One region of the Paenarthrobacter sp. TYUT067 genome, then DNA from elsewhere that is predicted to be linked to it. Evidence: predicted binding sites of a transcription regulator. Region 1 holds the regulator's gene; the other holds the start of a gene.
The links. The regulator LexA, encoded in region 1, represses DNA repair genes until DNA is damaged. The targets are predictions, from matches to a motif close to TCGAACANNTGTTCGA.
Positions count from the first base shown of each region.

Region 2: a site for LexA is predicted at 12,682-12,697, ahead of ruvA (Holliday junction branch migration protein RuvA). Genes of this name have one in related genera too.

Region 1 is NZ_JAMOIT010000003.1:239,029-254,962, forward strand. Features, by position in the region: gene MOD31_RS04080 (regulatory protein RecX) at 1-193, shown strand, start outside; gene miaB (tRNA (N6-isopentenyl adenosine(37)-C2)-methylthiotransferase MiaB) at 193-1,758, shown strand; gene miaA (tRNA (adenosine(37)-N6)-dimethylallyltransferase MiaA) at 1,777-2,703, shown strand; gene dapF (diaminopimelate epimerase) at 2,751-3,719, shown strand; gene MOD31_RS04100 (class I SAM-dependent methyltransferase) at 3,700-4,314, opposite strand; gene hflX (GTPase HflX) at 4,827-6,389, shown strand; gene MOD31_RS04110 (ATP-dependent DNA helicase) at 6,382-8,442, shown strand; gene lexA (transcriptional repressor LexA) at 8,507-9,250, opposite strand; gene MOD31_RS04120 (LysM peptidoglycan-binding domain-containing protein) at 9,598-9,957, shown strand; gene MOD31_RS04125 (histidinol-phosphate transaminase) at 10,035-11,153, shown strand; gene hisB (imidazoleglycerol-phosphate dehydratase HisB) at 11,201-11,827, shown strand; gene hisH (imidazole glycerol phosphate synthase subunit HisH) at 11,824-12,567, shown strand; gene priA (bifunctional 1-(5-phosphoribosyl)-5-((5-phosphoribosylamino)methylideneamino)imidazole-4-carboxamide isomerase/phosphoribosylanthranilate isomerase PriA) at 12,777-13,520, shown strand; gene MOD31_RS04145 (SseB family protein) at 13,520-14,431, shown strand; gene MOD31_RS04150 (MFS transporter) at 14,483-15,787, shown strand; gene MOD31_RS04155 (DUF1844 domain-containing protein) at 15,862-15,934, opposite strand, start outside.
Region 2 is NZ_JAMOIT010000019.1:16,862-32,795, forward strand. Features, by position in the region: gene MOD31_RS16695 (DNA polymerase III subunit alpha) at 1-360, shown strand, start outside; gene thrS (threonine--tRNA ligase) at 512-2,521, shown strand; gene MOD31_RS16705 (HIT domain-containing protein) at 2,540-3,133, shown strand; gene pgsA (phosphatidylinositol phosphate synthase) at 3,123-3,752, shown strand; gene pdxS (pyridoxal 5'-phosphate synthase lyase subunit PdxS) at 4,008-4,934, shown strand; gene MOD31_RS16720 (M3 family metallopeptidase) at 4,996-7,008, opposite strand; gene MOD31_RS16725 (CapA family protein) at 7,082-8,347, shown strand; gene MOD31_RS16730 (type 1 glutamine amidotransferase) at 8,351-9,121, opposite strand; gene MOD31_RS16735 (Mur ligase family protein) at 9,118-10,449, opposite strand; gene pdxT (pyridoxal 5'-phosphate synthase glutaminase subunit PdxT) at 10,552-11,253, shown strand; gene MOD31_RS16745 (YebC/PmpR family DNA-binding transcriptional regulator) at 11,257-12,012, shown strand; gene ruvC (crossover junction endodeoxyribonuclease RuvC) at 12,078-12,656, shown strand; gene ruvA (Holliday junction branch migration protein RuvA) at 12,770-13,414, shown strand; gene ruvB (Holliday junction branch migration DNA helicase RuvB) at 13,407-14,483, shown strand; gene yajC (preprotein translocase subunit YajC) at 14,627-15,010, shown strand; gene secD (protein translocase subunit SecD) at 15,125-15,934, shown strand, end outside.

The DNA.
Region 1 (15,934 bases):
TCAGGATGAGGAATCGGCTGCTCGGGAGCTGGTCCAGCGCAAGCTACGGCCCAGCATGGATCTGACCGATCGGGCGGAGCGGGACAAGTACACGCGCCGGCTCGCGTCGATGCTGGCCCGCAAAGGCTACGCCCCCTCCATGGCATTCAGGATCGTCGGTGAGGTTCTGGCGGAAGCCGGTACCCTTGAGTAGTGAGTTTGACCATTCCCTCCCCATCAGCTGCCAACCCTCCCTCTGTTGATCCCCGGACTGCTGCAGAACCCCGGCCGGCTGCAGAGCCCCGGACTTATCAGGTTCGGACTTTCGGCTGCCAAATGAACGTCCATGATTCAGAGCGCATGGCGGGACTTCTCGAAGAAGCCGGGTATGTGCCTGCTGAGGGCGACGTAGCGGACGTCGTGGTCTTCAACACATGTGCTGTCCGTGAGAATGCAGACAACAAACTCTATGGAAACCTCGGCCAGCTGCGGCAGGTCAAGGAGGCGAACCCGTCCATGCAGATTGCCGTTGGCGGCTGTCTGGCCCAGAAGGATCGCGAGACCATCGTCAAGAAGGCGCCGTGGGTTGACGCCGTGTTCGGGACACACAACGTGGGGGCGCTTCCGGCCCTGTTGAACCGCGCCCGGCACAACAATGAGGCGCAACTGGAGATCCTCGAATCCTTGGATGTGTTCCCGTCAACGCTCCCCACCAAGCGTGACTCCGTGTACGCGGGCTGGGTTTCGATCTCCGTGGGATGCAACAACACGTGCACGTTCTGCATTGTGCCTTCGCTTCGTGGCAAAGAGAAAGACCGGCGCCCCGGCGAGATTCTGGCAGAAATCCAGGCGCTGGTGGATGACGGTGCAGTTGAGGTCACTTTGCTCGGCCAGAACGTTAATTCCTACGGTGTGGAATTCGGCGACCGTCAGGCCTTCTCCAAACTCCTGCGTGCCTGCGGTGAGATTGAAGGGCTGGAACGCGTTCGTTTCACCAGCCCGCACCCCGCAGCTTTCACCGACGATGTCATTGATGCCATGGCTGAGACACCCAACGCCATGCCCCAGTTGCATATGCCGCTGCAATCCGGCTCGGACAAGGTGCTCAAGGACATGCGCCGTTCTTACCGTTCCAGCAAGTTCCTCGGAATCCTGGACAAAGTGCGCGAACGCATTCCCCACGCAGCAATCACCACGGACATCATTGTTGGTTTCCCCGGTGAAACCGAGGAAGATTTCCAAGCCACCCTGGATGTTGTGGAGAAGTCCCGGTTTGCCTCCGCCTTTACGTTCCAGTACTCAAAGCGGCCAGGGACGCCGGCTGCTGACCTCCCTGAGCAGCTTCCCAAAGCGGTGGTGCAGGAACGCTACGAACGCCTCACAGCGTTGCAGGACCGTATTGCCGCAGAGGAGAACGCCAAGCAGTTGGGACGTCAGGTGGAGGTCCTGGTCACCGCGCAATCAGGACGCAAGGCAGGCGAAACACACCGCCTGTCCGGTCGATCCAAGGACCAAAGGCTGGTGCACTTCTCTGTACCGGCCGGTGCCGAGACCCCGCGCCCGGGCGACTTTGTCACAGTCACCATCACCGAGGCCGCTGCTTTCCACCTAGTGGCTGATCCGGCAAGTCCGGAGGATTACATCGTGCGCCGCTCCCGTGCAGGCGACGCCTGGGATCGTTCTCAGGCTGATTCCTGTGGCGTTCCTGCCGCAGGAGCGGCGTCAGGCAAGGCAGGTGTGTCCTTGGGCATGCCGTCGCTGCCTGTTCGGCGCGCGTAGGGCGGACCAGAAGTTCGAATGTCGCTCTCCAGCCATGAACTTCCTCAGCCGGTCATTGCAGTTGTTGGTCCCACGGGTTCAGGGAAGTCGGACCTGGGCGTTAACTTGGCCCTGGCCTTGAACGGGGAAGTCATCAATGCCGACGCTTTGCAGTTTTACCGTGGCATGGATATCGGAACCGCCAAGATCACCATGGAGGAACGCAGGGGTGTGCCTCACCACTTGCTTGACACCATGGACGTCACAGAGGAAGCCAGCGTGGCGGACTTCCAAATCGAATGCCGCGCTGCCATCACTGACATTCACTCGCGGGGGAAGCGCGCCATCCTGGTGGGCGGTTCCGGCCTGTATGTACGCGCCGCCCTGGACGTCCTGGAATTCCCGGGCACGGATCCCGAGCTCCGCAGGCATCTGGAAGAGGAATGCGAAACGCAGGGGCTTGCGCCGTTGCGGGCCCGACTTGAGGAAGTTGATCCCGTGTCGGCTGCCCGCCTTGGCGATGCCAGGCGAGTAATCCGTGCCTTGGAGGTGCACAGTCTCACTGGGCGCCCCTTTAGTTCATTCATGCCGCAGCGCGAGTACTTCCAGCCGGCTCTCCAGATCGGGCTGGAGGTTGATCGGGAGCAACTGCGGCATCGTCTGGCACTGAGGGTGCACCGGATGGTGGAGGGAGGCCTCCGGCAGGAAGTTGAACGGCTCGAGGCAATCGGCTTGCGGCAAGGCAAGACGGCTTCGCGAGCTTTGGGTTATTCCCAATTTCTGAAGGTTCTGGACGGGGAACTGAGCACGGATGCTGCCGCCGAAGAAACCATCGTGGCTACCCGGCAGTTTGCGCGGCGCCAGCTGACGTGGTTCAGGGGAGATCCACGCATCACGTGGCTCGACTGGCAGGACCAGGAGCTTGTGGAGAAGGCAGCCGAGGCAGTCCTGGCGGCCGGAAGTTAAGGCCACGCAATTTCTGGGCGAACGCGCGTGGCGGGTAGCCTAGGTCCATGGATGAAACCGCCGCAATTCCCGCCCGGCAGCCCGCAGATGCGGATGCTCCGGTGACACTTTCCAGCCTCACCGGTTTGACGTTTTCAAAGGGCCACGGAACAGGCAACGACTTTGTCCTGATTGCCGATCCTGGCGACGCGCATGAGATCACCGCCGAGCACGTGGCGCAGTTGTGCGACCGCCATGTGGGCATCGGCGGCGATGGCCTCATCCGAGCGGTGCCTTCCCGCTTTCTGCCCGAAGGCCGCGTCGCCCTGGAAGAGGATCCGGACGCTGAGTGGTTCATGGATTACCGCAACGGTGATGGTTCGCTCTCCGAAATGTGTGGCAATGGCGTGCGCGTCTTCGTTCATTTCCTGATCGCGGAGGGCTTGGTGGACCTGGGGCCCGGGCAGACCCTCACTATCGGCACACGCGGTGGCGTAAAAAAGGTTGTACGCACGGTCAACGGCTATGCCGTGGATATGGGCCCGTGGGAGTTCATTTTCCCCGAGGAAGCCACCAGCAAGGCCATGGATGCACTGGTCAGCGCCGAGGGCCTGGAAGTGCCAAGGCCCGGACTCTCCGTCAGTATGGGCAATCCCCACACGGTAGTTGCCCTTGCGGAACTTAGCGAGCTTTCAGCCACACAACTGTCCAAGGCGCCCGTGGTTGATCCCAAGCCCGCCAATGGAACCAACGTCGAGTTTGTGGTCCCCGCTGAGCCGTTGGTAGAAGACGGTATAGGGACCATCACCATGCGCGTTCACGAGCGTGGCGTGGGGGAGACACAGTCCTGCGGCACCGGCGCGTGTGCCGCCGCGGTCGCTATCCGTCACTGGGCGGGGGATACGGCCCCGAACGACTGGCACGTCAAGGTGCCGGGCGGCGTCGTGGGTGTGAAGTTCTTCCCCGGGGCAGGCGGCCGTGAGCATGTGGAACTCAGCGGCCCGGCCGTGATTGTGGCTACTGGGACGCTTTCCTGACCCGGATGATCCTGAACGTTTTGGACGTGCTTTCACGGGAGACCGTGTAAGAACTGTCCAGTTCGGCGGCGAGCCACCGCTGGAGGGAGTCCGAGCCCAGGTTCTTCTGCACAACCAACCAGGCGTTGCCTCCCGGCGCCAGCCGGGGCAGCCACGTCAGCAGCAGCGAGTGAAGCTCGTCCTTGCCGATGCGGATGGGCGGGTTGGACCAGATGGTGTCGAATTCGACGGCGGGATCCACCTCGTGCGGGAGGCTGGCGGTGACGTTGCCGAGGCCGAGCGCCGCGGCGTTCTCATTGGTCAAAGTGACGCAACGCTCGTTGACGTCAACGGCGTGCACGTGAGCATGTGGCGCCATCAGGCCCAACGTGAGCGCAATCGGACCCCAGCCGCAGCCAATGTCCAGAAGGTGACCCGTGGGTGACGGCGGTGGAACTTCGGAGAAAAGTACTGCAGTGCCTTTGTCCACGCCGTCGGGGCTGAAGATACCCGACGAGGTCTGCAGCCGGCGCGTGGCTCCAGCAAGTTCCACGGTTAGTGGCTTGCGCGTGAATGGTCCGGCCGGTTGGGCGGTGAAATAGTGTGCAGACTCCATAATTTGCCAGATTAGTTGGCTAATGGCGGCTTGGGAAACCGCATCCGTCCGTGGTTGGCTTGACAGCGGCTGCTAAAGTGAAACGCATGTTCTTGATCTTTGAGTAATCAGCCCACAACGCCAAGTCATCAGGCGTTCATGGTACCGCCCGCGACGCAGGCCCGGTTCGGCATTTTGCCCATGCCGGCCTTTCCGCCCGGCAGGTCCTTAAGGCTTTGTCCGTTTGCTCCTCATGTGGGGCCGGACACTCTGAAGATCCCCGCTCGTTTGTGCAGTGGACCGTGGTGTAACGCGGCCCTGTGTTGCAGCCGGCGGAACATCCTCACCTCGGCCCAAGGACCCTCCTGCGGATTCCATCACGCCACTTTTACAACAGCCGCCCTCCGCAAGAGGGGTGGCCGTTCAGGACACAGGAGGCCCTTTTGGCCGATGCCCGTCAGCCCAGCGCGAATAGCGCCCCATCGAGCAGCAAACAGCACTATTCTGGAATTGCCGAACAGTCTAAGGAGACCATGACCACCCAGAAGCACTCCGGATCCGATTCCGACGCCCAGGACATGAGTCCTGAACAAATCCAGGCCGTGATCGACCGGATTCTTTCCAAGGATGTACCTGCGCAGGCATCCGACGACAACGACGCCAACGGTGTGTTCGGCAAGGCGCAGGCGATTTCCACGCTGGACCAGGAACACAGTATTTATGACGGCGACCAGGAAGACCTGGCCGAACGCCGCGCCCTTCGGCGTACCGCGGGACTGTCCACCGAACTCGAGGACGTCACAGAGGTCGAATACCGGCAGCTGCGCCTGGAGCGCGTTGTCCTGGCCGGCCTGTGGACGGAGGGGACTCTTGCTGATGCGGAGAACTCCCTCCGTGAGCTCGCCGCCCTTGCCGAAACGGCTGGATCCGAGGTGCTGGACGGTATTGTTCAGCGCCGGCAGAAGCCGGACCCCGGGACCTTCCTCGGATCCGGCAAGGCCCAGGAGCTCAAGGACATCGTCGCCGCCACCGGCGCAGACACCGTAGTAGTGGACACGGAGCTTGCCCCGTCACAGCGACGCGGCCTTGAGGACATCGTGAAGGTCAAGGTAGTCGACCGGACCACACTGATCCTGGACATCTTCGCCCAGCACGCCAAGAGCCGCGAAGGCAAGGCCCAGGTTGAGCTCGCACAGCTCGAATACCTGCTCCCGAGGCTTCGTGGTTGGGGTGACTCCATGTCCCGTCAGGCCGGTGGCCAGGTGGGTGGAGCAGGCGCCGGCATGGGCTCGCGCGGTCCTGGTGAAACCAAGATCGAACTCGATAGGCGGCGAATCCGCACCCGCATGGCCAAGCTGCGTCGCGAAATAGCCGCGATGAAGCCGGCGCGCGAGACTAAGCGCGCCAACCGCCGTCGTAATGCTGTTCCGTCCGTCGCCATCGCCGGGTACACGAACGCCGGCAAGTCGTCCCTCCTGAACCGCCTCACGGACGCCGGTGTCCTGGTGGAGAACGCCCTGTTCGCCACCTTGGATCCCACGGTCCGCAAGGCGCAAACTCCGGATGGCATCGGCTACACCCTGGCAGATACCGTTGGGTTCGTTCGTTCATTGCCCACCCAGCTGATTGAGGCTTTCCGGTCTACATTGGAGGAAGTGGCGGACGCAGACCTGATCCTCCATGTGGTGGATGCATCACACCCCGATCCTGAGGGCCAGATCGCTGCTGTAAGGACCGTTTTCACCGAAGTGGATGCCCGTAAGGTTCCTGAAATCATCGTCCTCAACAAGGTCGATGTCGCGGATCCTTTTGTGGTGGAGCGCCTCAAGCAGAAGGAACCCCGCCACGCAGTGGTGTCCACCCGTACGGGCCAGGGCATTGCCGAACTGTTGGAAGACATCAGCCGATCCATTCCCCGGCCGGGCGTGCGCCTTGAACTGCTCATTCCCTACGACCGCGGGGAAATGATCAACAAACTGCACAATTCCGACTCGGAAATCCTCAGCCTTGAGCACGAGGAGAACGGGACCCGCGTAGTGGTCATGGTGCGCGAAGGCCTGGCCGCCGAACTGGAGTCATTCGTCAGCAATGGTTGAGAAGGTGGCGGCGGACGCCGTCAAGTCGGTGGGGGAGAAAGCCACCCTCGAGTTGTTGGACCGGGCTGTTGACGGCATGGGCGGACAAAGCCGTGCGGGTCAGCATGAAATGGCCAAGCATGTGACCCGGGCTATTGAAACCGGGGAGCATTTGCTGGTTCAAGCGGGAACGGGAACGGGCAAGTCTTTGGCTTACCTTATTCCGTTGATCGCTCACTCCATGGACAGCAACAAACCGACGCTGGTGTCCACCGCCACCCTGGCACTCCAGACCCAGATTGTCGGCCGTGATCTTCCCCGGCTGCTGGAGACCATCAACCCTGCCCTTGAGCGCCCCGTCAACGTGGCGTTGGTCAAGGGCAGGGCCAATTATGTGTGCCTGCAGAAGCTTGAAGGCGGGTTCCCCAGCGAGGAGCCCTCCGAAGGGCAGCTGTTCTCCCTGGGGGAGGACACCAGCGTCCCTCACTTTGCTGCCTCCATGGGTGGACCCCAATCGCAGCTGGGCAAGGAAGTGGTCCGCCTCAGGGAATGGGCGGAGAAGACCACTACCGGAGACCGCGACGAACTCATGCCCGGCGTCACCGACAGGGCTTGGCGGCAGGTTTCCGTCACGTCCATGGAGTGCCTGGGTGCCCAGAAGTGCCCCGTGGCAGAAGAGTGCTTCAGTGAGCTGGCCCGTTCAAGGGCTGGTGAGGCCGACGTCGTAGTCACCAACCATGCCATGTTGGCCGTCAGCGCCTTTGAAGGCCTGGCTGTCTTGCCCGAGTACGACGTCGTGGTGGTTGATGAGGCGCACGAGCTTCAGGACCGGGTAACCGGAGCCGTTTCAGGACAGTTATCCGTGGCCATGGTCCACGCGGCGGCATCAAGTGCCCGCAAGCATACGGCCATCACCGTGGACGCCCTCAACGCAGCTGCGGACAGCTTGGATATGGCCATAGCTGGCGTGCCCAACGGTCTGTTGCCCAACGGCCTCAACGACGAACAGCTGGATTGCATTGACCAATTGCGGGACGCCACGCGCGCCGCGCTCTCGGACTCGAAGACGGATTCTTCAAACGCGGTCGACGGCGGACGGCAGCTTGCGCGCTCACGGCTCATGCTCATCCTGGAACTGTGCGAGCGGATGCTCGCCGCGAAGGAGAACCGCGAAGTGGTCTGGTTCTCGCGGAACAGCACGTTCGACCCCCAGCAGGGATATTCTCCGCCGGACGAGACAGCTCCTGCATTGATTAATATTGCCCCGCTCAGTGTGGCAGGGCGGCTTCGAGAGGGGCTCTTTGCCGGCCATACTGTGGTGCTGACCTCTGCGACCCTGGCCATCGGCTCGGCCTTCGAGCCCGCCGCGGGTGGTCTTGGCCTGATTGGAGACGGCGCGCCGAGCTGGACGGGCATTGATGTGGGATCGCCCTTCGACTATCCCAAACAGGGTGTTCTATACGTGGCAAAGCACCTGCCCAAACCGGGCCGCGGTACTTCGCCGGAGGCGCTGGACGAATTGGAAGACCTCATCCGGGCGTCCGGGGGCGGAGCGCTTTGCCTGTTCTCCTCGCGGCGTGCTGCCGAAGAAGCCGCCGATGCCATGCGGCTCCGGCTGGATGTGGACATTCTCTGTCAGGGAGAATCCACCATGGCGGCCCTGGTGAAGCAATTCGCGGACGAGCCAGATACGTGCCTCTTCGGAACCATGTCCCTGTGGCAGGGGGTAGACGTTCCGGGTGGCTCATGCCGACTGGTGGTTATTGACCGCATTCCCTTCCCACGTCCTGACGATCCCCTGATGACTGCCCGTTCCCGGGCGGTTGCCCAATCGGGCGGGAACGGTTTCATGGCCGTGTCAGCCACGCACGCTGCCATTCGGCTGGCGCAGGGCGCTGGCCGACTGATCCGCTCGACGGGAGACAAAGGGGTGGTCGCGGTACTCGACTCCAGGCTTTCGACCGAGCGCTACGGGGGCTTTCTACGTGCCGCCCTGCCGCCGTTCTGGGCCACCACGGACCGGTCGGTGGTTCGAGGCGTTCTGGAACGTCTGGGCTCGGCTAAAGCCCCGTAATGCACAGCTTCCCGTGAACACCTGCTGGTGTCCACGGGAAGCTGCGTTTAAAGGGCGTGAGCGCTTAAAGAGAGCGCAGTACCGAGACGACCTTGCCCATGATGGTGGCCTGATCTCCGAGGATGGGCTCGTACTGGGTGTTTTGGGGGAGCAGCCACGTGTGACCGTCCCGCTGCCGGAAAGTCTTCACGGTTGCTTCATCATCCAGCAGGGCGGCAACGATGTCGCCGTTGATGGCATCATTCTGTCGCCGGACCACCACCCAGTCGCCGTCACAGATAGCAGCATCGATCATGGAATCGCCGGCCACCTTCAGCATGAACAGTTCGCCATGCCCCACGAGTTGCCGTGGGAGTGCAAGCACGTCTTCCACCGTCTGGTCAGCCAGGATCGGTCCACCTGCCGCGATGCGCCCCACCAAGGGGACCATGGCGGTATCACTGGCGCTGGCTAGCTCGGTGACGGCCAGGCCACCGGCGCTGCGAAGGGTGGTCGGAGCGTCCACACCGGGGATGGGCCCGCCATCAAGGGTTAGGGGCATCAGCACTTCCATGGCGCGGGGACGCTTGGGGTCCCGGCGGAGGTAGCCGAGCTTCTCCAATTGGGACAACTGGTGCGTGACGCTGGACAAACTGGCCAGACCCACGGTGTCGCCGATTTCGCGCATGCTGGGAGGGTAGCCGTTGTCATTGACTGACCTCTGGATGGTCTCCAGGATCTTTTTCTGCCGGACGGTCAGGCTTTTGGGACTCTTTTGAGGCTGTTGGCTCCGCAGGGGTGCCCCTCCGCCTGTGGCTTTCGCTGCCATGTTCGCCAATGCCTTTCCATTCCGCCCTGATGAGGGCCAGGGGTGTCAGGTCTGCAAAAATGTCAGACCCTCCTGTTCCACTGAAACAGTGCTGCTTCTTCACTCAAACGTAGGGCAGGCACAGGCGTTTATCAAACATTTGTTCTAGCGAGTCTCGACACCGTTCGTTGATAAGTGCTAAAAATGTCATAGCAAGGTTCGAATATGTGTTCTATAAACCTGATGCTGAAGCTGGATGTTCGAACAAAGCGTTCGAACATCCGGGGCAGGCCCAGGGGAACACAAAGAATTGGCAGCCAGGCACCGGGCATCCCGGAGCGTGGCAATAGCTCAGAAGGGCTCAGCTCATGTCCGCAGTCACTACGTTCGCTGATTTCCGTACTACCCAGGCACCCGCTCGCCTGCGCCTGACCCGAAGGGGACGGATCGTCTTCTTCGGCATCCCGGCCATGCTGTTGGTTGCAGCGTTGCTGAGTCTTGCCGGATTTATCAACTCCCCGGCCAAGGCAGCCGACTCGCAGTCCCAACTGCGTCCGCCTGTTGCCGTCACTGTTACAGTCCAGCCAGGTCAGTCCCTCTGGGGCATCGCCGGCGCTGCCGCTCCCGAGCGTGACCCCCGCGACGTCATCGCCGAGATCATCCAGCTCAACGACCTCCGGGGCGGCCGCATCCTGCCCGGCCAGCAGCTGTTCGTCCCTGCAAACTGATCCCTCGGCACCCGCAGAAATCAAGGGTCGGGCGTCACAGTTAGTCGGCAGTCCCGGCCGCCCCTTAAACTGGGTTGGTGAGTGACCAGCTTGAGCGACTTGACCGACTTCCCCTTCGGACCAACCTGCGTGGATTGAGCCCCTATGGCGCACCGCAGCTCGATGTCCCTATCCTGCTCAACGTCAACGAAAACACTCATGGCGTCCCCGCAGATGTCCAAGCCGCCATCACTGAGGCCGTGGCCGCTGCGGCCACCGGGCTGAACCGCTATCCGGACCGGGAGTTCACCGAACTTCGTGAAGCCTTGGCCGAGTACCTTGGCCACGGGCTTTCCCCGGACAACATCTGGGCGGCCAACGGATCCAACGAGGTCCTGCAGCAGATCCTCCAAGCCTTTGGTGGACCCGGCCGCAAGGCATTGGGCTTTCCTCCCACGTACTCCATGTACCCCCTGCTCGCGAGTGGCACTGACACCGAGTATGTCCGCGGAGTCCGCGCGGAAGACTACGGGCTGGACGCCGAATCGGCCGCTGCTCAGGTCCGGGAAACGGGCGCCAACATCGTCTTCCTGTGCTCGCCCAACAACCCCACAGGTACGGGCTTGGGATTGGACGTCGTGGAGGCTGTTTACGAGGCCGGCGAAGCCAGCCAGGCCATGGTGATCGTGGATGAGGCCTACCACGAGTTCGCACACGACAACACGCCGAGCGCCCTGACCCTGTTGCCCGGACGCGAGCGTCTGATCGTCTCGCGCACCATGAGCAAAGCATTCGCTTTGGCGGGCGCCAGGCTCGGATACATGGCGTCAGCCCCGGAAGTCACGGACGCCATCAGGCTGGTCCGTCTCCCATACCACCTCTCTGCCGTGACGCAGGCAACGGCCCTCGCTGCGCTGAATCACCGCGAAGCCCTCATGGCCGACGTCGAGGACATCAAGGTCCAGCGCGACAGGATTGTGACTGAACTGCTCCGCATGGGCCTCCAGCCTGCTGCTTCGGACTCCAACTACGTCTTCTTTGGGGGACTGGAGGATCCACACACTATCTGGCAGGGCCTGCTGGACGCCGGCGTGTTGATTCGCGACGTCGGTATCCCGGGGCATTTGCGTGTCACCGCTGGAACCGAGCCGGAAACTACTGCGTTCCTGGAGGCCTTGGAAGCCCTGCTGGACGGCACCGCGCCGCACCACGCCTAAACTTGTTCCTAGACCTAACCCACCCCTCCGTGTATAAGGATGTCCCAATGAGCGAAACCGGCGCCGCGCCGACCGCTGCCCGCACCGCGCGCATGGAGCGCACCACCAGTGAGTCTTCGGTCCTGGTGGAGATTAACCTGGATGGTTCAGGCGTCTCGGATATCAGCACTTCGGTTCCGTTCTACGACCACATGCTGACGGCTCTGTGCAAGCATTCCCTGATTGACATGACCGTCAAAGCTACTGGCGACACCCACATTGACGCCCACCACACGGTGGAAGACGTCGCCATTACCTTCGGCGAGGTCCTCCGAACGGCGCTGGGCAATAAAGCCGGTATTCGTCGCTTTGGTGAAGCCACGGTTCCTTTGGACGAAGCCTTGGCGCACGCCGTCGTTGATGTTTCCGGACGACCCTACCTGGTGCACGGTGGCGAGCCGGTCGGACAGGAATACCACCTGATCGGCGGACACTTCACGGGATCGTTGACCCGTCACGTTTTTGAAGCAATTACGCTTCACGCCGGAATCTGCCTCCACATGAACGTCCTGGCCGGCCGCGACCCCCACCACATCGTTGAGGCCCAGTTCAAAGCCTTTGCCCGCGCGTTGCGTGCAGCTGTTGAGTCCGATCCCCGTGTGGAGGGCATTCCCTCCACTAAGGGCGCACTATGAGCGGCCAGATTCTGAACAATGGAGCCGTGGCCGACGCCATAGCGTCCGTAAAGCCGGAGTCGCCTGAAGGCAAGCCAACCGTCACCGTGTTGGACTATGGATCGGGCAACGTTCGCTCTGCCGTCCGCGCCCTCGAACGTGCGGGCGCGCACGTGGTGTTGAGCTCCAAGCCTGAGGACGTGCTCAACGCTGATGGTCTGGTGGTGCCCGGAGTTGGTGCCTACGAGACCGTGATGAAGGAACTCAAGTCCGTTGATGCCATCCGCATGATAGGGCGTCGGGTTGCCGGTGGCCGTCCTGTGCTGGCCATCTGCGTGGGTTTGCAGGTTCTCTTCGAAGCCGGAGTTGAGCACGGCACCGAGTCCGAAGGCATGGCTGAGTGGCCAGGCAAGGTTGAGCTCCTTCCCGCTCCAGTGGTGCCGCACATGGGTTGGAACACCGTGGACGTCCCCGAAGGCTCAAAGCTGTTCGAAGGTGTTGAACAGGAACGCTTCTATTTTGTGCACTCTTACGGAGTCCAGGAGTGGAACTTCGACGTCGTTCAGCCCCGTATGGCTCCTCCCATGGTGACGTGGTCCGAGCACGGTGCACGCTTCATTGCCGCAGTGGAAAACGGCCCGCTCTGCGCCACGCAGTTCCACCCGGAGAAGTCAGGGGATGCCGGGGCCCGGCTCCTGCGAAACTGGGTGGATAGCCTCCGTAAGCCCGCTTCGAAAGAATCCGGAAGCGGTGCCGCCTAGATGTGGTGGTCGGTATTACTTATGGGCCTCGCCGGCCTGCTGGTAGGTGGGGGGATCTCCTTCCATCAGCAGAAAAAGCCGCGTTGGGTTTCTATTTCTTTCTACGTGCTGGCAGGGATGTCCCTCCTGGCCGCCTATCTCCTGACGCTGGGAAACTGAACCAGTCGTTCAACTAGCCGCATCACCCTTTTCGAACTTCAAGGACACACATGACCTCCTCCGCCCAGTCCGTTCTGGAACTCCTGCCGGCCGTTGACATTGTTGACGGCCAAGCGGTCCGCCTCCTCCAAGGAGAAGCAGGCTCGGAAACCAGCTACGGGACCCCGCTGGAAGCAGCACTGAACTGGCAGAACGCCGGTGCCGAATGGGTGCACATGGTGGACCTCGACGCAGCTTTCGGGCGTGGAGACAACGCCGCGCTCATCAGCGAGGTGGTGTCGCAGCTCGCCGTCAAGGTGGAGCTCTCCGGCGGACTGCGGGATGACGAGTCTCTTGAGCGTGCACTGGAACTGGGTGTCGCCCGCGTGAACCTTGGAACCGCGGCGTTGGAGAACCCCGAGTGGACCCGCCGTGCGATCGACCGCTTTGGTGACAAGATCGCCGTCGGCCTTGATGTCCGCGGCACAACGCTTGCCGGACGCGGTTGGACCAAGGAGGGCGGCGACCTCTGGGAGGTTCTTGCCCGCCTCGAGGATGCCGGCTGTGCGCGTTATGTAGTCACCGACGTCACCAAGGATGGAACCCTTCAGGGGCCGAACGTGGAACTTCTGCGCCAGATGGTTGAGAAGACCGGTAAGCCTGTGGTCGCCTCCGGCGGTATCTCCAGCCTGGAAGACCTCCGTGTCCTGCGCGAACTGGTCCCGCTGGGTGTGGAAGGTGCGATTGTTGGCAAGGCTCTCTACGCCGGTGCCTTTACTCTGCCCGAAGCACTGGACGTTGCCGGCCGCCGCTGATGCCTCATAACGCAGGTCACCAGCACGGGGATCAAGGTCAGGCCAGGCGCGAGCTACCCGGCCACATCGCGGCTGCGTTGGCCGGCGCCGGGGGAGCTACGGACTCTGCAGGCCAGCCCTGGGCCGGTAGGAGCCTCAGCGGTGACGACGCCAAGATCCACAATTTCGAGGACGACGACGGCTCAGCGGACCCCGGGTACGTAGCCGCCGTCGCGGCTCTGATCAACGGAACCGGCAGCGAGGCAGACGTTGTGGCCTCCTTGGCGACGGCACGGGTTTTCGTTCCGGTAGTTGCTCAGTTGGCTGAAGAAGCAGAAGGCGTTGACGGCCTGCACGCTGACAAGCAAGCGGATATGGCTTTGGTCACACTGAAGGCTCCTGATGGCCGCACGGCCATGCCGGTCTTTACCTCCGCAGCCGCTCTCGAGGCATGGCACTCGGAGGCCCGGCCGGTTGCCGTTTACGCCGCGCGTGCGGCGCTTTCGGCGGTATCCGAGGGCGCGCAGCTGTTGGTGCTGGATCCCGGTTCCGACTTTGCCTTTGTTGTGCGGCGCCCGGCCGTGTGGGCCCTTGCCCAGCAGAAGGACTGGACGCCGTCATACCTTGATGATCAACTGGAGTCAGCTCTCGCTTCAACGGTCTCGGCCTTTCAAACGGTCCGTCGCCTTGAGACGCAACCCGGCGGCGGTGTTGCGTCGCTGACGGCCGATGGCCGCCAGGTCTCAGGAGGCGGTGCGGGGCCGGAACTACGCGTTGTTCTTTTCCTTGAGGATGGACTCGACGCCGTAGCAGTGCAAACTCTCGTTGCCCAATTGAACGAGGCGTGGGCGCAAATGGATTCCTTTGCCGAAAGCGTTGATTCCATGGAAGTAAAACTGCAGCGTGCAGCACAGGAGCCCACGCAGTATTAACGGCAGTACCGGTTCCCCGGGGCTGCCCTGGGGAACAAGAGGATTTAGCCAGTGAACTTCGCTCTCTATAAAGAGATGCTGTCCATCCGACCTGTCCGGCGTTTGCTGATAGTGGGCATGATTGCCCGCATTCCGCACTCGGCTGCTGGCGTGCTGCTCACGCTGCACATCGTGCTCACACTTGGCCAGGGTTATGCCGCCGCCGGTGCAGCAGCTGCTGTCATGACCATTGGCATTGCGCTGGGCGCTCCTTGGCGCGGCCGCCGCGTAGACATGGTGGGCCTCCGCAAGGCGCTGATCCCTTCAGTCGTGTCGGAGACTGTCATCTGGTCGATCGTCCCGCATGTTTCCTACGAGTGGTTGCTGCCGCTGGTGTTCGTCGGCGGCCTTTTCACGCTGCCGATCTTCAGTGTCGTCCGGCAGTCTCTGGGCGTCATGGTCGACGGCGAGCAGCGGCGTTCGGCGTTCGCCCTCGACTCCATCGCCACCGAGCTGGTCTTCATGATCGGGCCGGCTGTGGGGGCAATCGTCGCCACCAGCGGTTTTTCGGCTATTGGGCTCACGGCCGTGGGCGTCTCCGTGTCCGTGGCCGGGCTGTTCCTGATGTGGTTCAACCCGCCCACCCGCAGCGAAGCGGTCTGTACTCCGCAGGAGTCCGCGGACCGGGCTGCAGCTGACCTGGTTGCTGCCGAGGCAGCGATGGTGGCGTCAGCGCCTGCCCACGTCCAGGAGGCGGCGTCGGAAATGGCGTCGTCGACATCCCGAACTGCAGGCCTTAGAAATCGTGTGGCCAGGAACTTTACGTGGTTCACCGTCTCTGTTGGTGCACTCTTCACTGTTGCTGCGGGATCGGGCATGGTGTTGAGCGGTTCCGATGTCAGCATCGTGGGTCTGTTGGAACGCGGCGGGCACCAGAATGAAATCGGTATTGTGTTCTTCTTCTGGTGCGCCGCGTCGGTGGTTGGTGGCCTCATTTACGGGTCCATGAAGCGGTCCATCTCGCCCATGCTCCTGCTGTTGGGCATGGCCGCATTTACTATTCCGATGGGATTTGCCCAGGACACCTGGACTCTGGCGTTCCTCTCGCTCCTGCCTGGCCTGTTGTGCGCCCCGGTCTTGTCTGCCTCTTCCGAGAAGGTGGCTGACCTCGTTGAAGAAGAGCGCCGGGGTGAAGCCATGGGCTGGTACGGCTCCGCGCTGACCGCAGGAGTCGCGCTCGGCGCACCTCTGGCCGGAGTCTTCATCGACACCGTTGGACCGTCCGGCGGGTTCGCGGCCGTGGGAATCGCCGGCGTCGTCCTGTGTGCGGCGGGACTCGTCCTGACGTCCTTGCGTCGCCGGGCAGCACGGGTCTGAAAAGCTCACCTGACGACGACGGCGGGTCGACCACCTGGTCGACCCGCCGTCGTAGTTTCTTGCCGTAGTTGGTGCTAGTTCACCGGTCCGGTGAACTTTTCGCCCGGGCCCTTGCCCGGTGCGTCGGGAATGAGTGACGCTTCGCGG
Region 2 (15,934 bases), on a different contig from region 1:
GTAGCAGGGGTCCGAATTGCCACTCAAACCCCGCCCATGCGTGGCGGGCGTCGCGTTGTCTTCATCAGCATCGATGACGGTACTGGCTGCGTGGATTCGGTCTTCTTCCATGAGGCTCAGGAAGACTCCGGGCCTCTGTTGTTTGGTACCCGCCTCCTGCTTATCCGGGGGACCACCAGAAGGACCGGCCCCAAAGGAATCAGCCTCAGTGCCAGCAAAGCCTGGGACCTCAGCCGTCCGGAAGCGTTGCCTTATGCCGAGCTTCTCCCCGCCGAAACCGGGCTACCTGATGGATACACCCACCATGGGCCGCTCCACGGTATTTCCAGGAACCTTGCCATTACTGGTCTGGGAAGCTGAAACCTTGGCACAACCCTGCCTTGAGTAGCCTGATTTAGCCCCGGCGCGCTGCTTTGGCCACCTTCGCTGCAGCGGATACGATTGACGGTGGCTGGCTGTGGTCCCCGTACGCCACAAGCTATGAAGCCTTAACTATGAATAGGAGACACCCGTGTCAGATGCCCAACAGATCACCCTCATCGTCGATGGCGAAGAGACCAAGGTGACGGAAGGGACTACCGGCGCGGAACTCTTCTTCGAGCGCCGCGACGTCGTTGTAGCCCGTGTCAATGGTGTACTCAAGGACCTTGACCAGGTCCTCACCGAGGGTGCAAACGTCGAGGGCGTCACCATCGATTCCCCTGATGGACTCAACGTTCTTCGCCACTCCACGGCCCATGTCATGGCACAGGCTGTGCAGCAGTTGCGCCCCGACGCCAAGCTCGGTATCGGTCCCTACATCACTGACGGCTTCTACTTCGACTTCGACGTTGCTGATCCGTTCACCCCGGAAGACCTGCGCACGCTGGAAAAGATGATGCAAAAAATCATCAACCAGAACCAGAAATTCGTTCGCCGTGTTGTCACTGAAGACGAAGCCCGTGTGGCGATGGCCAATGAGCCCTACAAGCTTGAGTTGCTGGGCAAGAAGAACGATGCAAGCGACGCCGCTGAGGGCGTCAACGTTGAGGTCGGTGCCGGCGACATCACGATTTACGACAATGTAGATCGCAAGAGCGGTGAGAGCATCTGGTGCGATCTTTGCCGCGGACCGCACCTGCAGAACACCAAAATCATCGCCAACGCCTTCGCGTTGACCCGCTCTTCAGCTGCGTACTGGTTGGGTAACCAGAACAACCAGCAACTGCAGCGCATTTACGGCACGGCGTGGCCCACCAAGGAAGCCCTCAAGGCATACCAGGAACGCATCGCCGAAGCAGAGCGACGCGACCACCGCAAGCTCGGCGTCGAGCTGGACCTGTTCTCGTTCCCGGACGAACTGGGCTCGGGCCTTCCTGTCTTCCACCCCAAGGGCGGAATCATCCGCAAGGCCATGGAGGATTACTCACGCCAGCGCCACGTGGACGCCGGATACGAGTTCGTCTACACACCCCACATCACCAAAGGCCACCTCTATGAGGTCTCCGGCCACCTTGACTGGTACAAGGACGGCATGTTCCCGGCGATGCAGGTGGACGCCGAATTCAACGAAGACGGCACAGTGCGGAAGCCGGCGCAGGATTACTACCTGAAGCCGATGAACTGCCCCATGCATAACCTGATCTTCCGTTCCCGGGGGCGCTCTTACCGCGAACTTCCGCTGCGCCTGTTCGAATTCGGATCGGTATACCGCTACGAGAAGTCCGGCGTTGTGCACGGGCTGACCCGCGTCCGCGGCATGACACAGGACGACGCCCACATCTACTGCACCCGCGAGCAGATGAAGGACGAGCTCACCACCACGCTGAACTTCGTTCTGGGCCTGCTCAAGGACTACGGGCTGGATGATTTCTACTTGGAGCTTTCCACCAAGAACGAAGAGAAGTTCGTTGGCGACGACGCTGCGTGGGAGGAAGCCACGCGCACTCTTTCCGAGGTCGCCGCAGCCTCGGGTCTGGAACTCGTTCCGGATCCGGGTGGAGCAGCATTCTATGGCCCCAAGATCTCCGTCCAGGCAAAGGATGCCCTTGGCAGGACCTGGCAGATGTCCACCATTCAACTGGACTTCAACCTGCCGGAGCGCTTCGAACTGGAGTACCAGGCGGCCGACGGCACACGCCAGCGGCCTGTCATGATCCACCGGGCACTGTTCGGTTCGGTGGAACGCTTCATGGGTGTGCTCACCGAGCACTACGCCGGAGCGTTCCCGGCTTGGCTCGCTCCTGTCCAGGTAGTGGGCATTCCTGTGGCCGAGACCTTCAATGACTACATGTTCGACGTCGTCGGCCAACTCAAGGCAGCGGGCATCCGTGCCGAGGTGGACATCTCCTCTGACCGGTTCCCCAAGAAAATTCGTACAGCCAGCAAGGACAAGATCCCGTTCGTCCTGATTGCCGGCGGTGAGGACGCCGAGGCCGGTGCCGTGTCATTCCGCTTCCGGGATGGCAGCCAGGACAACGGCGTGCCCGTGGCCGAGGCGGTCCGCAGGATCGTTGACGCCGTCAAGAACCGCGAGAGCTGACGGAACGGAACACAGACGGTGCAGGAGAACACAGGCGCGGCAGCTGGCCTTCCGGGTGATGCCGACGTAACCGATGACTTCGGATTGGCCGGCGTACCGGACGCGTTTCAGCGCCTGTGGACTCCACACCGGATGGCTTACATCAAGGGCGGGCAGGATCAATTCAAGAACAAGGACGACTGCCCGTTCTGTGTAGGACCCACGCGCTCAGATGAGGAATCCCTGATCGTCCACCGCGGGCGGACCTGTTACGTCGTCCTGAACCTGTTCCCCTACAACCCGGGTCATCTCTTGATCTGCCCCTACCGGCACGTTCCCGATTACACAGACATCACCGTGGAAGAAACCGCCGAGTTCGCCGACCTCACTCAGACGGCTATGCGCGTGTTACGGAAGGTTTCAAATCCGAGCGGCTTCAACCTGGGCATGAACCAAGGGGTGACAGGGGGTGCCGGCATCGCCGCGCATCTGCACCAGCACGTGGTTCCTCGGTGGGGCGGGGACGGAAACTTCTTCCCGATCATCGCACAGACCAAGGCCATCACGCAGACACTCGATGAGGTCCGCAAGCTTGTGGCTGAAGCCTGGCCGGGGGAGTCGAATGCTCAATAGGCATGCGCGCGGCTTCTTCACTTCACTTTTTACTCCTTTAGCGCGTTGGCTCCTGAGGATCGGTGTGTCTCCGGACGCCGTGACTATTGCCGGGACCCTAGGGGTGATTTTGGGCGGACTCGTCCTCTACCCGCTGGGCTTCCTATGGTGGGGCTCTGTGGTGGTCGCCTTCTTCGCCTTCTCGGACGTCGTCGATGGCATCATGGCGAGGCTGCAGGGCCGCAGCGGTGGCTGGGGTAATTTCTTGGATTCCACCTTGGACAGGCTCGCCGATGGTGCGATCTTCGCAGGCCTCACCATCTGGTATTTCACCGGAGGTGAAGATCCTGCTATTGGTACTGCCGCCGTCATCTGCCTGGTACTCGGCATGGTTGTTTCCTATGCCCGGGCTAAAGCCGAGTCCTTGGGCTACCAGGCGAGCGTGGGAATCGCCGAACGCGCGGAACGTTTGGCATCAGTGTTGCTCATCACCGGGCTTACGGGATTGGGCCTCCCACCGGTGGTGTTATTCGGGACCCTGGTGCTCCTGGCCCTGGCGAGTGTCATCACCATTGTTCAGCGCATGTCCACCGTCCGGCGGCAAGCCATGGCCGAAGCCGATGGAACTGCGCCGGCGTAAAGGCCAGAGAACCATAGCTCACGTGTGGAACTGGCAACCGACCAGAGTCCCTGGGCCGCAGTTGTGCACTTGACCTACCACAGTCCGTTGTGTTGCCCTCCAAGGTGGTAATGAATGTACTGCCGGCATGCAAGGTGCGACTACTATTACTAGTACTTGGTCACCTTGACCTGAAACCCGGTGTGCGCTGATTGCGGTCGTGTGGCTGCGCGTGCCTCCGGCAAAAAGGTCGTTTATCTACCCATAGGGGTTTTTGTGTCTACACCAGATGTAAGCAACGAAGCCGGTTCGTCCGCGAACAGCGTCACGGGCAGCAGCCGCGTTAAGCGGGGCATGGCGGAGATGCTCAAGGGCGGCGTCATTATGGACGTCGTTAACGTCGAGCAGGCTCGCATCGCCGAAGATGCCGGTGCCGTGGCCGTCATGGCTCTCGAGCGTGTCCCGGCCGATATCCGCGCCCAGGGCGGCGTGTCCCGCATGTCCGATCCGGACATGATCGATGCGATCATCGCCGCCGTGTCCATCCCGGTCATGGCCAAGGCCCGCATCGGCCACTTCGTCGAAGCCCAGGTCCTGCAGTCCCTCGGTGTTGACTACATCGACGAGTCCGAGGTCCTGACCCCGGCCGACTACATCAACCACATCGACAAGTGGAACTTCACCGTTCCCTTCGTTTGTGGTGCCACAAACCTTGGTGAGGCCCTGCGCCGCATCAACGAGGGCGCGGCCATGATCCGTTCCAAGGGCGAAGCCGGCACCGGCGATGTTTCCAACGCCACCGGGCACATGCGCAAGATCCGCTCCGAGATCGCCAAACTCGCAGCCCTGCCCGAGGACGAGCTGTACGTTGCGGCCAAGGAACTGCAGGCCCCGTACGAGCTGGTCAAGGAAGTTGCCGCCACCGGCAAGCTTCCCGTGGTGCTGTTCACCGCCGGTGGCATCGCGACCCCGGCTGATGCTGCGATGATGATGCAGCTCGGCGCCGACGGTGTGTTCGTCGGTTCCGGTATCTTCAAGTCCGGCAACCCGGCAGAGCGCGCCGCCGCCGTCGTGAAGGCCACCACGTTCCACGACGACCCCGACGTCATCGCCAAGGTCTCCCGCGGCCTGGGCGAAGCCATGGTCGGCATCAACGTCGACGACATCCCCCAGCCCCACCGCCTCGCAGAGCGCGGCTGGTAAACAGCTAAAGAAGTACGACGCCGGGCCGGTCACCTTCCAAGGTGACCGGCCCGGCGTCGTTCTACTCCAGTCCGCGGCGCTTCAGGAGGGGTCCCAGCTCTGCGTCGCGGCCCCGGAAGGCGCGGAACGACTCCAGGGGATCGCGGCTGTTGCCCCGGGAAAGCAGCTCTGATCGGAAGTGATCGCCGTTCGCGCGTGTGAGGCCACCGTGTTCCTTGAACCACTCCACAGTGTCGGCGTCCAGCACCTCGCTCCAAATGTAGGAGTAGTAGCCCGCTGCATACCCCGCACCGGCGAAGATGTGTTGGAAATACCCGGTGCGGTACCGCGGCGGGATCAGCGGGTGCACGATCGCCGCATCAGCCAGCGCCTTGGTTTCGAAGGCGAGAACGTCCTGCGGAACTTCGGACTCGGACAGCACGTGCCAGGCCACGTCCAGAAGTGCGGCCCCGAGGTATTCGGTGGTCGCAAACCCTTCTCCCCATAGCAAGGACTCGTTGAGATTGTCCACGGTGTCAGGGGGGAGTGCCTCCCCCGTGGAATAGTGGCGAGCATAGTTGGCCAGGACCTCGGGCCACATGATCCACATTTCGTTGACCTGGGACGGATACTCCACAAAGTCCCGAGGTACGGACGTCCCGGAGAACCGCGGATAGGTCACGTCGGAAAACAGGCCGTGAAGCGCGTGGCCGAACTCATGGAAAACTGTACGGACTTCGTCCAAGGACAAGAGCGTGGGCTCACCCGGTGCCGGTTTGGTGATGTTGAGGTTGTTGATCACCACGGAACGGGTTCCCAGCAGGCTGGATTGTTCTACAAGGGAATTCATCCAGGCACCTCCGCGCTTTGACTCACGGGTGTAGTAGTCGCCCAGGAAGAGGCCCAGCCCGCTGCCGTCTTCATGTCGGACCTCCCAGACGCGGACGTCAGGGTGATAGCCTTCCAAATCATCGCGCTCATGGAAAGTCACCCCGAAGAGTTGTGTCGCAGCATGGAATACTCCGTCGTTGAGCACAGCATCGAGGCTGAAAAAGGGGCGGAGAGCCTGTTCATCCACCTTAAACTTTTCCTTGCGAACCCGGGCAGAGTAGTACGCCCAATCCCACGGCTCAAGTTCGTGGCCGGCGACTTCCGCTAAAGCCTCCGCCTCCGATTCGGCATTCCTCACGGCTGCGGGGGCCAGCCGAGCCAGCATTGCCTTGACCTCACTGAACCCGGGTGCCGTCTGCTGGTCAATCACCAGCTCAGCAAAGTTGGCAAATCCCAAGAGCGCCGCCTTCTCAGCCCGCAATCGGGCAGTGGCCTTCACCAGGTCACGAACGTCCAAGGCGCCGCCATCGGTGCCGCGTGCCAGGGATGCTTCGTAAAGCCGACGGCGGATGGCCCGGTTTTCCAAGGACGCCAAAGCGGGTTGGTTGCTGGGCTGGATCAGGGTCAGTAAGTACTTACCGTCATGCCCCGCATTCCTGGCTGCTTCCGCGGCGCCGGTGATCGCTTCAGCCGGCAGCCCTGCCAGCTCCTCGGCGTCGTTCAGGAGAAGGGCGGCAGACTTCATGGCCTCTTTGACGCGTTGGCCAAATTCAGTGCCCAATCGTGAGAGCTCGGCGTTGACTTCACGCAGGCGGTGTTGTCCGGCGGCATCGAGCTGGATGCCTGACTGCCGGAACTCTTTGAGGTACTCCTGCACCAGCCGGGACGACTCCGCATCCAATCCTGCTGTGTCGATTGCGGCGAATCGCTCATAGAGTCCGCGATTCATGTAAACCGCGTCTTGATGTGCTGACAGTTTGGGGGACAGCTCTGTTTCCAGCGCTTTGATGGCGTCCGAAGCATCAGCGGAAACCATTGTGAAGAAGGCTGCGGCAGCCCTGCTGAGCAGTTGTCCTGACCGTTCCATGGCCACGGCTGTGTTTTCCAGGGTGGCGGGCTCCGGGTTGTTCGTGATGCTGGCGATTTCATCCAGATGTGCGCTCAAACCCTCCTCTACGGCCTGGGAGTAATGCTCGGCCGAAATGCCGGCGAAGGGCGGAAGCCCATAGGGCAGATGGCTGGGGCTCAAGAGTGGGTTGGTCATGAAGTGACTCTTTCACGTAAGAATCGTGTCCTCAAGAGCGGCACGCCCGGATGCGTCGGGCCAGCGCCGTAGGATGAAAGTCATGGGCAAGATCACATTTTCCGGGGGACGGTTCCGTACTCACAGGGCGGCACTCGTGGTGAGCGGTATTGCTCTAGCCCTGTCCCTGAGCGCCTGCGGCGTTCTTGCAGAAAACGATGACGCTGAACGCAGCACCGGCGCCTCGGCCCCTGCTGCCCAGACACCCAGTCCGACGCGCACTCCGGCACCAAACCCCACCCCGGGCAAAGGCCCCGCCTGTCCGGAGCTCCGCTGCACCTCCATCACGGTGACAGGTGACATGCTGGTTCATACCCAGCTCTGGCAACAAGCGAGAGCTGACGCAGCTGCGGCGGGTCAGCCCGGCTACACTTTCGTCCCGCTTCTCGAAGGACAACGACGCTACATTCGCAACAGCGACCTCGCCATTTGCCACCAGGAAACACCCGTGGCTGGTCCGGATGGGCCGTTCTCTGCCTACCCGTCCTTCAACGTACCGCCGCAAATCATTACGGCCTCAAAGGATGTTGGATACAAGGCCTGCACGACGGCCAGCAATCACACCATTGACCGCGGCACCGAAGGTTTGCTCCGGACGCTGGACGCCCTGGACGCAGCGGGCCTAAAGCACACCGGTTCCTACCGGACGGAGGCGGCATCCAAGGAGATACTCATGCTCCAGACGGACGCCGCCAAAGTGGCCGTGATTATTGGAACGTATGGCCACAATGGTCAGATCCCGGAATACCCTTGGCTGGTTGACGAGCTGGATCCGGCGGCAATGATCGCGAAGGCAAAACAAGCCAAGGCCCTTGGGGCCAACATCGTCCTGGGAGTCATGCACGCCGGCGACGAGTACGCCAGCGAAGCCACTGCCCAGCAGCAGGAGGTTGCGCACGCGTTGGTGGACAGCGGCCAGTTCACCATGATCTACGGCCACCACACGCACTCGGTGCTGCCGATCGAGAACTACAAAGGCACGTGGATTGTGTACGGGCTCGGCAATGGTGTCACTGAATTGTCACCGTGGTACGTCGTGAACAACGAAGGACTATTGGTCAGGGCACAATTCAGTCAAAACACCTCAGGTGTATGGACTGCTTCTGACCTCGCATGGGCCCCCTCGGTTATTGTTCGGGACCCCTATCGATGGTGTTCCGTAGCCAGCGACGCACCACAAGGGGTCTGCGCGACCCCTGCGGCCGATGCCGCAACCCACCAGCGAACCAAAGCGGTTGTAGAGTCCATGGGAGCAGCCACCGCGGGAGCGCACGAACTGCTGATCACCAAGGAAAAGTAGCGGCTACCGCGGCCGGCGGGCTGCGTGTTCGCGCGCAAGGCGGGCGTAATCGTCGTCGGGCTTTCCTGGCACGAAGCTGCCGAACTTGCGTTCGGCTGCTGTGCGGATCAGGAAGTCCGCAATGGCCGGGTTCTTTGGGAGCAACGAACCGTGCAGGTAGCTCGCTACAACATTGTTGTAACGGGCGCCCTCGTGCCCGTCCTTGCTGTTGTTGCCTGCGCCTTTTGTCACCGTGCCTAATGGCTCGACGCCGGGCCCCAACGTAGTCTGCCCACTGTGGTTCTCATAGCCAAGGATGTCGCCGAACTCGGTGGACTTCATGGTCACGTTGCCAATGAGGCGCTCGTCAGTACCATGGGTTTCCACGTCAAGGATGCCGATGCCCGGAATCACAGGGCCCGTGCTGGTCTTGAAGAACTTCCCGAAAAGCTGGTAGAGCCCACAGATCACCAGCATGGGAGCGCCCTCGTCCGCCAGCTGCTTCAGCTGGCCGGCACGCGATTGGAGATCGTCTTGGATCACCAGCTGGCCGCTGTCCTGCCCGCCTCCGCCCACAATGATGTCGACGTCGTCAGGAAAGTCGTCGCCCACGTTGTACTCGAGAAGCTCCGGAGTGTAGCCATGCCACTTGATCCGTTGTTTCAGGACCAGGGCGTTGCCCCAGTCACCGTAGATGTTCATTTCGCGCGGGTAGAGCTGGAGAACGCGGATGGTCCCCTTGCTGGGCTGTACGTCCGGCGTTGCGTGCGGCGTGGGTTGTGCTTCCGAGGTCATGAGACCACCTCAACTATGGTGATTTTGGCCAGCTCGCGGCGGATGGCGAGCATGGAAGTGTACGTGCAGAAGACCCGTTTGGGTTTGCCCCGCGAGCCGTCAATGAAAGTCCGCAGGGCCGCGGTGATGTCCGGTTCGACCACTCCGAAGTGAACATCGTCATACTGCAGACGCAGCGCCATGTCGTAGGCGCGAACGCCGGTGAGGACCTCCACGCCATCTTCGCGCAGGGAGTCGAATTCAACGTCCCACAGCCAGGACATGTCCCTGCCGTCGGCGTAGTTGTCGTTGATGGCGATCATGGTGGCGTAGCCGCCGGCGGGGAAGGACTTCAGCCCGAGACGGAAACCACTGGGGTTCTTCACGAGCACCAGCTCCAGAGGCTGTCCGTCCACGGTGAGGCTCTCACCGCGCCCGAACGCGGGAGCAACTTCTCCCAAAGCCTTCACGAGCTTAGGTGTATCAACGGGCCCGGTTCCCAAGACGGACCTCGCCAGGGACAAAGCCGCCGCTGCATTGAAGATGTTGTACACGCCGCGTAGTTTCATCGTTGTGGTGACGGTTTCGCCGTCGAACTCAAAGTCGGCGTCCTGGGCTCCAACGCGTCGGAGTACGACGTCGGCTGCCGGCAGATCTACATCCTCACCTGTTTCAGCGGCAACGGAAGTGCCCGAAGGGGACGGGCCGATTGCCGTGGTGCGCATTTCGTCGTCGTTGGGGAAGGTGCTGCGCAAAGATTCGTCGAGGCCGAAGTATCGGACTTCGGGGTGGTGGACGGCATCGAGGGTATTGATGGCGTTGGCAATCCGGGCGACGCGTGGGTCTTCCCGGTTGAGGACAACTGTGCCGGTGGTCTTGGAGGCGATGTGCTCCAGCAGCCGGGCGGTCTTGTCAATTTCCCCGAAGCGGTCCAATTGGTCGCGGAGGACATTCAACAGGAGGCTGTACCGCGGCTCAACCTTGTTGACGAAGTGCACGGCATGGGCTTCGTCCAATTCCAGGATGGCAATGTCTGCGTCCAGCCGACCGCGCCAGTCCACATCACCCAGGAGCGAAGCGGCCACCCCACGGGTGAAGTTGCTGCCACTGCGGTTGGTGAAGACTTTCAGGCCTTGGCTTTCAAGGAGTTCCACCACCATCTTGGTGGTGGTGGTCTTGCCGTTGGTGCCGCTGACCACGGCTACGCCCAGGGGGAGCGAAGCCAGCGTTCGCTGCATGAAGCCGGGATCGATTTTCTCAACCACCAAGCCGGGAAAAGCTGAGCCTCCGCCCCGGAGCCGGGACAGTGTGCGGACCAGCTTGCCGAGGGGAACGCTGAAGGAAAGCATGCTCTGTAATATATCCCAGTCAGGGCATGGAACCGGCTACCTCGCGTGTGGGCTTGGTCAACGCTGACAGCGCCATATGGCCTGGGCCTCTATGATGGTCGAATGACCAACCCCCTTTCTGACGCTTCGTCGCGCGTGGGTTCAGGACTCCGGATCGGCGTGCTGGCTCTTCAGGGCGACTTCCGCGAGCATATCCACGCTGTAGAGGCCGCTGGCGCCACCGGCGTGGGTATACGCCGCCCGTCAGAGCTTGACGACATTGACGGCTTGATCATCCCCGGCGGCGAATCAACCACCATTGACAAGCTCTCCCGGATTTTCGAAGTCCGTGATCCACTTCAAAAGCGGATCGCGGACGGCCTGCCGGTCTACGGCTCCTGTGCCGGCATGATCCTGTTGGCCGATGAAATCGCGGACCCTGCAACTGACCTGCACGGAAATCCGCAGCAGACCTTTGGTGGGCTGGATATCACCGTGCGCAGGAATGCCTTTGGCCGCCAGCGGGAGTCCTTCGAGACCGACCTGGATTTCAGGGGCCTTGAATTCAGCGCAGGGGAGTCCGGTGTGGATCCCGTTCACGCTGTATTTATCCGGGGCCCCTGGGTGGAACGCGTAGGTCCGGGCGTGGAGGTCCTTGCCCAGGTCGACCCCGACCACGCCAGCCACACGGCTACTTTGCACGGAGTGGCTAGAATTGTTGCAGTGCGTTCCGGTCAACTACTGGCCACCTCCTTCCATCCGGAAGTGACGGGAGAGAAACGCGTGCATGAACTCTTTATTCGAATGATCAGAGGAGAAGCGTAAAGCATGTCAGGCCACTCCAAATGGGCGACCACCAAGCACAAGAAAGCCATCATTGACGGCAGGCGTGCAAAGTCGTTCGCAAAACTGATCAAGAATATCGAAGTTGCTGCCCGCATGGGTGGTCCGGACCTCGCCGGCAACCCGGGACTTGAACTTGCCGTCACGAAGGCCAAGAAGACATCGGTTCCCAATGACAACATCGACCGCGCCATCAAACGCGGTGCTGGCCTCACCGGCGAAGTGGTGGACTACACCGAGATCATGTACGAGGCTCGTGGTCCCCAGGGTTCGGCCTTGTTGATCGAATGTCTGACGGACAACAAGAACCGCGCTGCATCCGAGGTGCGCCTTGCAATCTCCCGCAACGGCGGCACCATCGCCGATCCCGGTTCCGTGAGCTACCTCTTCGCCCGCAAGGGTGTTGTGGTCCTGCCCAAGAACGGCCTCAGCGAGGACGACATCCTGATGGCGGTCCTCGATGCCGGAGCCGAAGAAGTCAAAGACAGCGGAGAGAACTGGGAGATCCACTCCGAACCCTCTGATCTTCAGGCCATCCGCGACGCCCTGAAAGAAGCGGGCATCGAATACGAGACAGATGAAGCCGAGTTCGTTCCCTCCATGCAGGTGGAACTGGATGTCGACGGCGCCAAGAAGTTTATGAAACTCGTGGATGCCCTGGAAGATCTTGACGATGTCCAGAACGTCTACAGCAATGCGGACCTCAGCGAGGAAGTCCAGGCTGCCCTCGACGCCGAATAGCCGGCCACGGCGCAGCGCGTCATTTTGACATTTAGCAGCTTCACAGCCACCAGGAAGGCCCGGACTTGACTCTTCGCGTATTGGGAGTCGATCCGGGCCTCACCCGTTGCGGTATAGGTGTGGTGGACATTGAAAAGAACCGCAGGGCCACCATGGTGGCCGTTGGGGTAGTGGGGACCTCTGCTGAGCTCACTCTGGATAAGCGCCTGCTGGTCATTGCCCAAGCCATTGATGAATGGTTGGACCTGCATCAGCCGGACGTCGTCGCCGTCGAGCGTGTTTTCTCGCAGATGAACGTCAGCACGGTCATGGGTGTGGCCCAGGCTTCGGGCGTCGTCATCGCTGCGGCCGCACGCCGTGGCATCCCCGTCGCGTTGCACACACCGTCGGAGGTCAAAGCCGCGGTAACAGGCAGCGGCACGGCCAATAAGGATGCAGTGACCAAGCTCGTTACCAAGATCCTGCGCCTGGATGCTCCACCGAAGCCTGCTGATGCTGCGGACGCTCTCGCGCTTGCCCTGACCCATGCATGGCGCGCAGGTAGTGGAATGGGTTCAGCTACCGGCGCGAACGGTAAGGGCGGTCTCACTCCCGCCCAAAAAGCATGGGCTGACGCGGAAGCAAAAGCGCGCCGCGCACGGTGATTGTCGGCTCGCCTTGTTAGGGTATTCGTAGATATGTTCGGATAGTCCGCTTTGGCCGCAGTATTGACACAGTATTGCGGCAACGGAGCAGGCAGTATTTCAGGAGCCGGGTCTTGATCAGTTTTCTCCGTGGAACGGTAGCCCACGTTGGTTTGTCCACCGCTGTCATCGACCTCAACGGTGCGGGAATGAGTGTCTTTGCCACGCCGCAGACCTTGAGTCACCTCAAGACAGGAACAGAAGCCAAGCTCTTCACGTCCATGATCGTCCGTGAAGATTCCTTGACACTGTTCGGCTTCGCCGACGACGACGAACGGGAAGTCTTTGATGTCCTGCTCAGCGTCAGCGGGGTAGGGCCACGTCTGGCCTTGGCCGTCCTTGCCGTGCATGAACCGGAGGCCATCCGGGTGGCGGCGCACACTGGAGACAGCAAGACGTTTACCAAGGTGCCGGGAATCGGTCCCAAGGTGGCCGGCCGGATTGTCCTTGAGCTCGCCGGTAAGTTGGTTCCCCACGGGACCGGCACAGGCACTGCGCCCGCCGCTGCCCCAAACGCCGAATGGAAGCCGCAGGTTGTCGCAGCCATGACCAGCTTGGGCTGGTCCGAGAAGGACGCCAACGGCAGCATCGACAAAGCAATGGCCGACTCCCCGGAACTCGTGGACGCAGGAAACGTGGCCCAAATCCTCCGGGCAACGCTGCGTTGGTTGGGTCAGGATGGGGCGCGCGCAGGCAATCGTGTAGGCAGCCGTGGCTGAGCAGTCACTCGTCAGCGGGGGAGAGGAACCGGAAGAGCGGGTCATTGAAGCCGCACTCCGGCCCAAGAACCTGCACGATTTCGTGGGACAGCATCGGGTCCGCAAACAACTGGCATTGGTACTCGAGGCATCCAAAATGCGTGGCCGCAGCGCCGATCACGTGCTGATGTCAGGGCCGCCAGGACTAGGCAAGACAACCCTTGCCATGATCATCGCAGCGGAAATGAACGCGCCGTTGCGTATCAGCAGCGGCCCGGCCATCCAGCACGCGGGAGATCTTGCCGCCATCCTTTCCTCCCTATCGGAGGGGGAGGTCCTTTTCCTCGACGAAATACACCGCATGTCCAGGCCGGCGGAAGAAATGCTGTACATGGCCATGGAGGACTTCCGCGTGGACATTGTGGTGGGCAAGGGCGCTGGTGCAACCGCCATTCCTTTGGAACTGCCACCTTTCACCCTGGTGGGCGCAACAACCCGAGCTGGGCTTCTTCCGGGGCCTCTGAGGGATCGATTCGGATTCACCGGGCACCTTGAGTTCTACTCCGTCGCCGAACTCGAGCTCGTCCTGCGGCGCTCCGCGGGCCTACTGGACCTGAAGGTCAACTCTGCGGGCTTTACGGAGATAGCGGGCCGGTCCCGGGGAACGCCACGTATCGCCAACAGACTGCTTCGCCGTGTCCGTGACTGGGCGCTGGTTCATGGCATTGAGCAGATTGATGCACGTTCAGCTTCAGCGGCTCTGGATATGTATGAAGTAGACGAGCGTGGATTGGACAGGCTTGACCGGTCCGTTCTTGAAGCCCTGATCACCAAGTTCAACGGCGGTCCAGTGGGATTGTCCACTTTGGCTATCGCCGTGGGGGAAGAACCCGAGACGGTGGAGACCGTGGCTGAGCCGTTCCTGGTCCGTGAGGGTCTTTTGGGACGCACTCCGCGGGGCCGGATCGCGATGGCGTCCGCCTGGACGCACCTTGGCTACGCCGTCCCGGCCGGGGTGTTCGGTCAGGAGACACTGGCACTGTTTGGTGAGGATGAAAACCACGCCGAAAGCGTGGATACCGTGGGTTAACACCCTCTGTTCAGCTTTTCCCACTAGACTGGTATGACGCTCGGCACGTTCGAGTCCTTGATCCATGCCCGCTCTGCGGATCTGCCAGGGACGTTGCCGTGAACCAAAACGTAAGTACAGAACGGAACTTCCCTGTGGATCCAATGACCATATTGCTGTTCGTCATGTTGGGACTCTTTGTCTTCATGATGTTCCGCCGCAACAAGAAGACCCAGCAGCAGCAGGCTGAGATGCAGTCAAAGTTCGCTCCCGGGGTTGACGTCATGACCAGCTTCGGTCTCTTTGGCCGCATCGTGTCCATCGACGAAGCCGAGAACAAAGTCGTGATTGAGCTTTCGCCGGGTAACCAGGCAACGGTTCACCGTCAGGCTGTCACCAAGGTGGTCGAGACCACCCCCGAGGAAGCGCCCGTTGTTCCGGATGATGCGTCATCCCTGACCGCCGCGCAGACGGAAGCTCCTGCCGCCGTCGAGACCCCGGAAGAAACCATCGCGCGCCTCAACAAAGAGGACAAGAAGGACAACTAGCACCGTCAGTCGCGGCGACACCGCGCAAGGCAACTTCTACGGCAGCGGAGAGCCGCCGGCAGACGCTTACCAGCGTCGGCCGGCGGCTGTCCGGCGATAACAGGAAGATCGATAATGGCACGGACCGGCCCCAAAAACTCAGCCCGCAGGGTGCTGACCTGGCTTGGAGCAATTTTCGTTGTATTAACCGCTGTCCTGGCTGGCGGAGTAGTGACTGGCAACGCCAGTTGGGCTCCCAAGCTCGCTTTGGACCTCGAGGGCGGAACCCAGATGATTCTGGCCCCCCGGGTAGAGGGTTCCAGCGAGATCAATGAGGAGCAACTCAACCAGGCAGTAGCCATCATCCGGCAGCGTGTGGATGGCTCCGGTGTTGCCGAAGCTGAAATTAGCACCCAGTCCGGCCGGAACGTTGTGGTCAGTCTTCCGGGTACGCCTTCCAAGGAGACCCGCGACCTCATTCAAGCTTCGGCTGACATGAACTTCCGCCCAGTCATCACTTATGGCGACCCGGCAGCCGTTCCTGCGGAGCAGCGCACACCTGAGGACCAGCTTCCCAAGCCCACGGCGGAGCCGGCGAATGCCAGCGACATCAACTGGGTCACCGCGGACATTGTCCGGGAATTCGAAGCGCTTGACTGTGTGAACCCGTCACCGGAAAAACGTGATCGTTCGGATCCCGCCAAACCGCTGGTCACCTGCGAGGCAGCCACGGACAAGACTCCGGCCATCAAGTACATCCTTGGGCCCGTGGAGGTCAAAGGCCAGGACATCAGCGATTCCACTTTTACCCAGGTTCAGGGCGCTCAGGGCTCCGTGACAAATTCCTGGGGCGTGAACATCGTGTTCAACGCGGATGCAACCGCAAAGTTCAAAGCAGTCACCGAACGCCTCAACCAGTTCTACGCTGCGGCGCAGGCCCAGGGT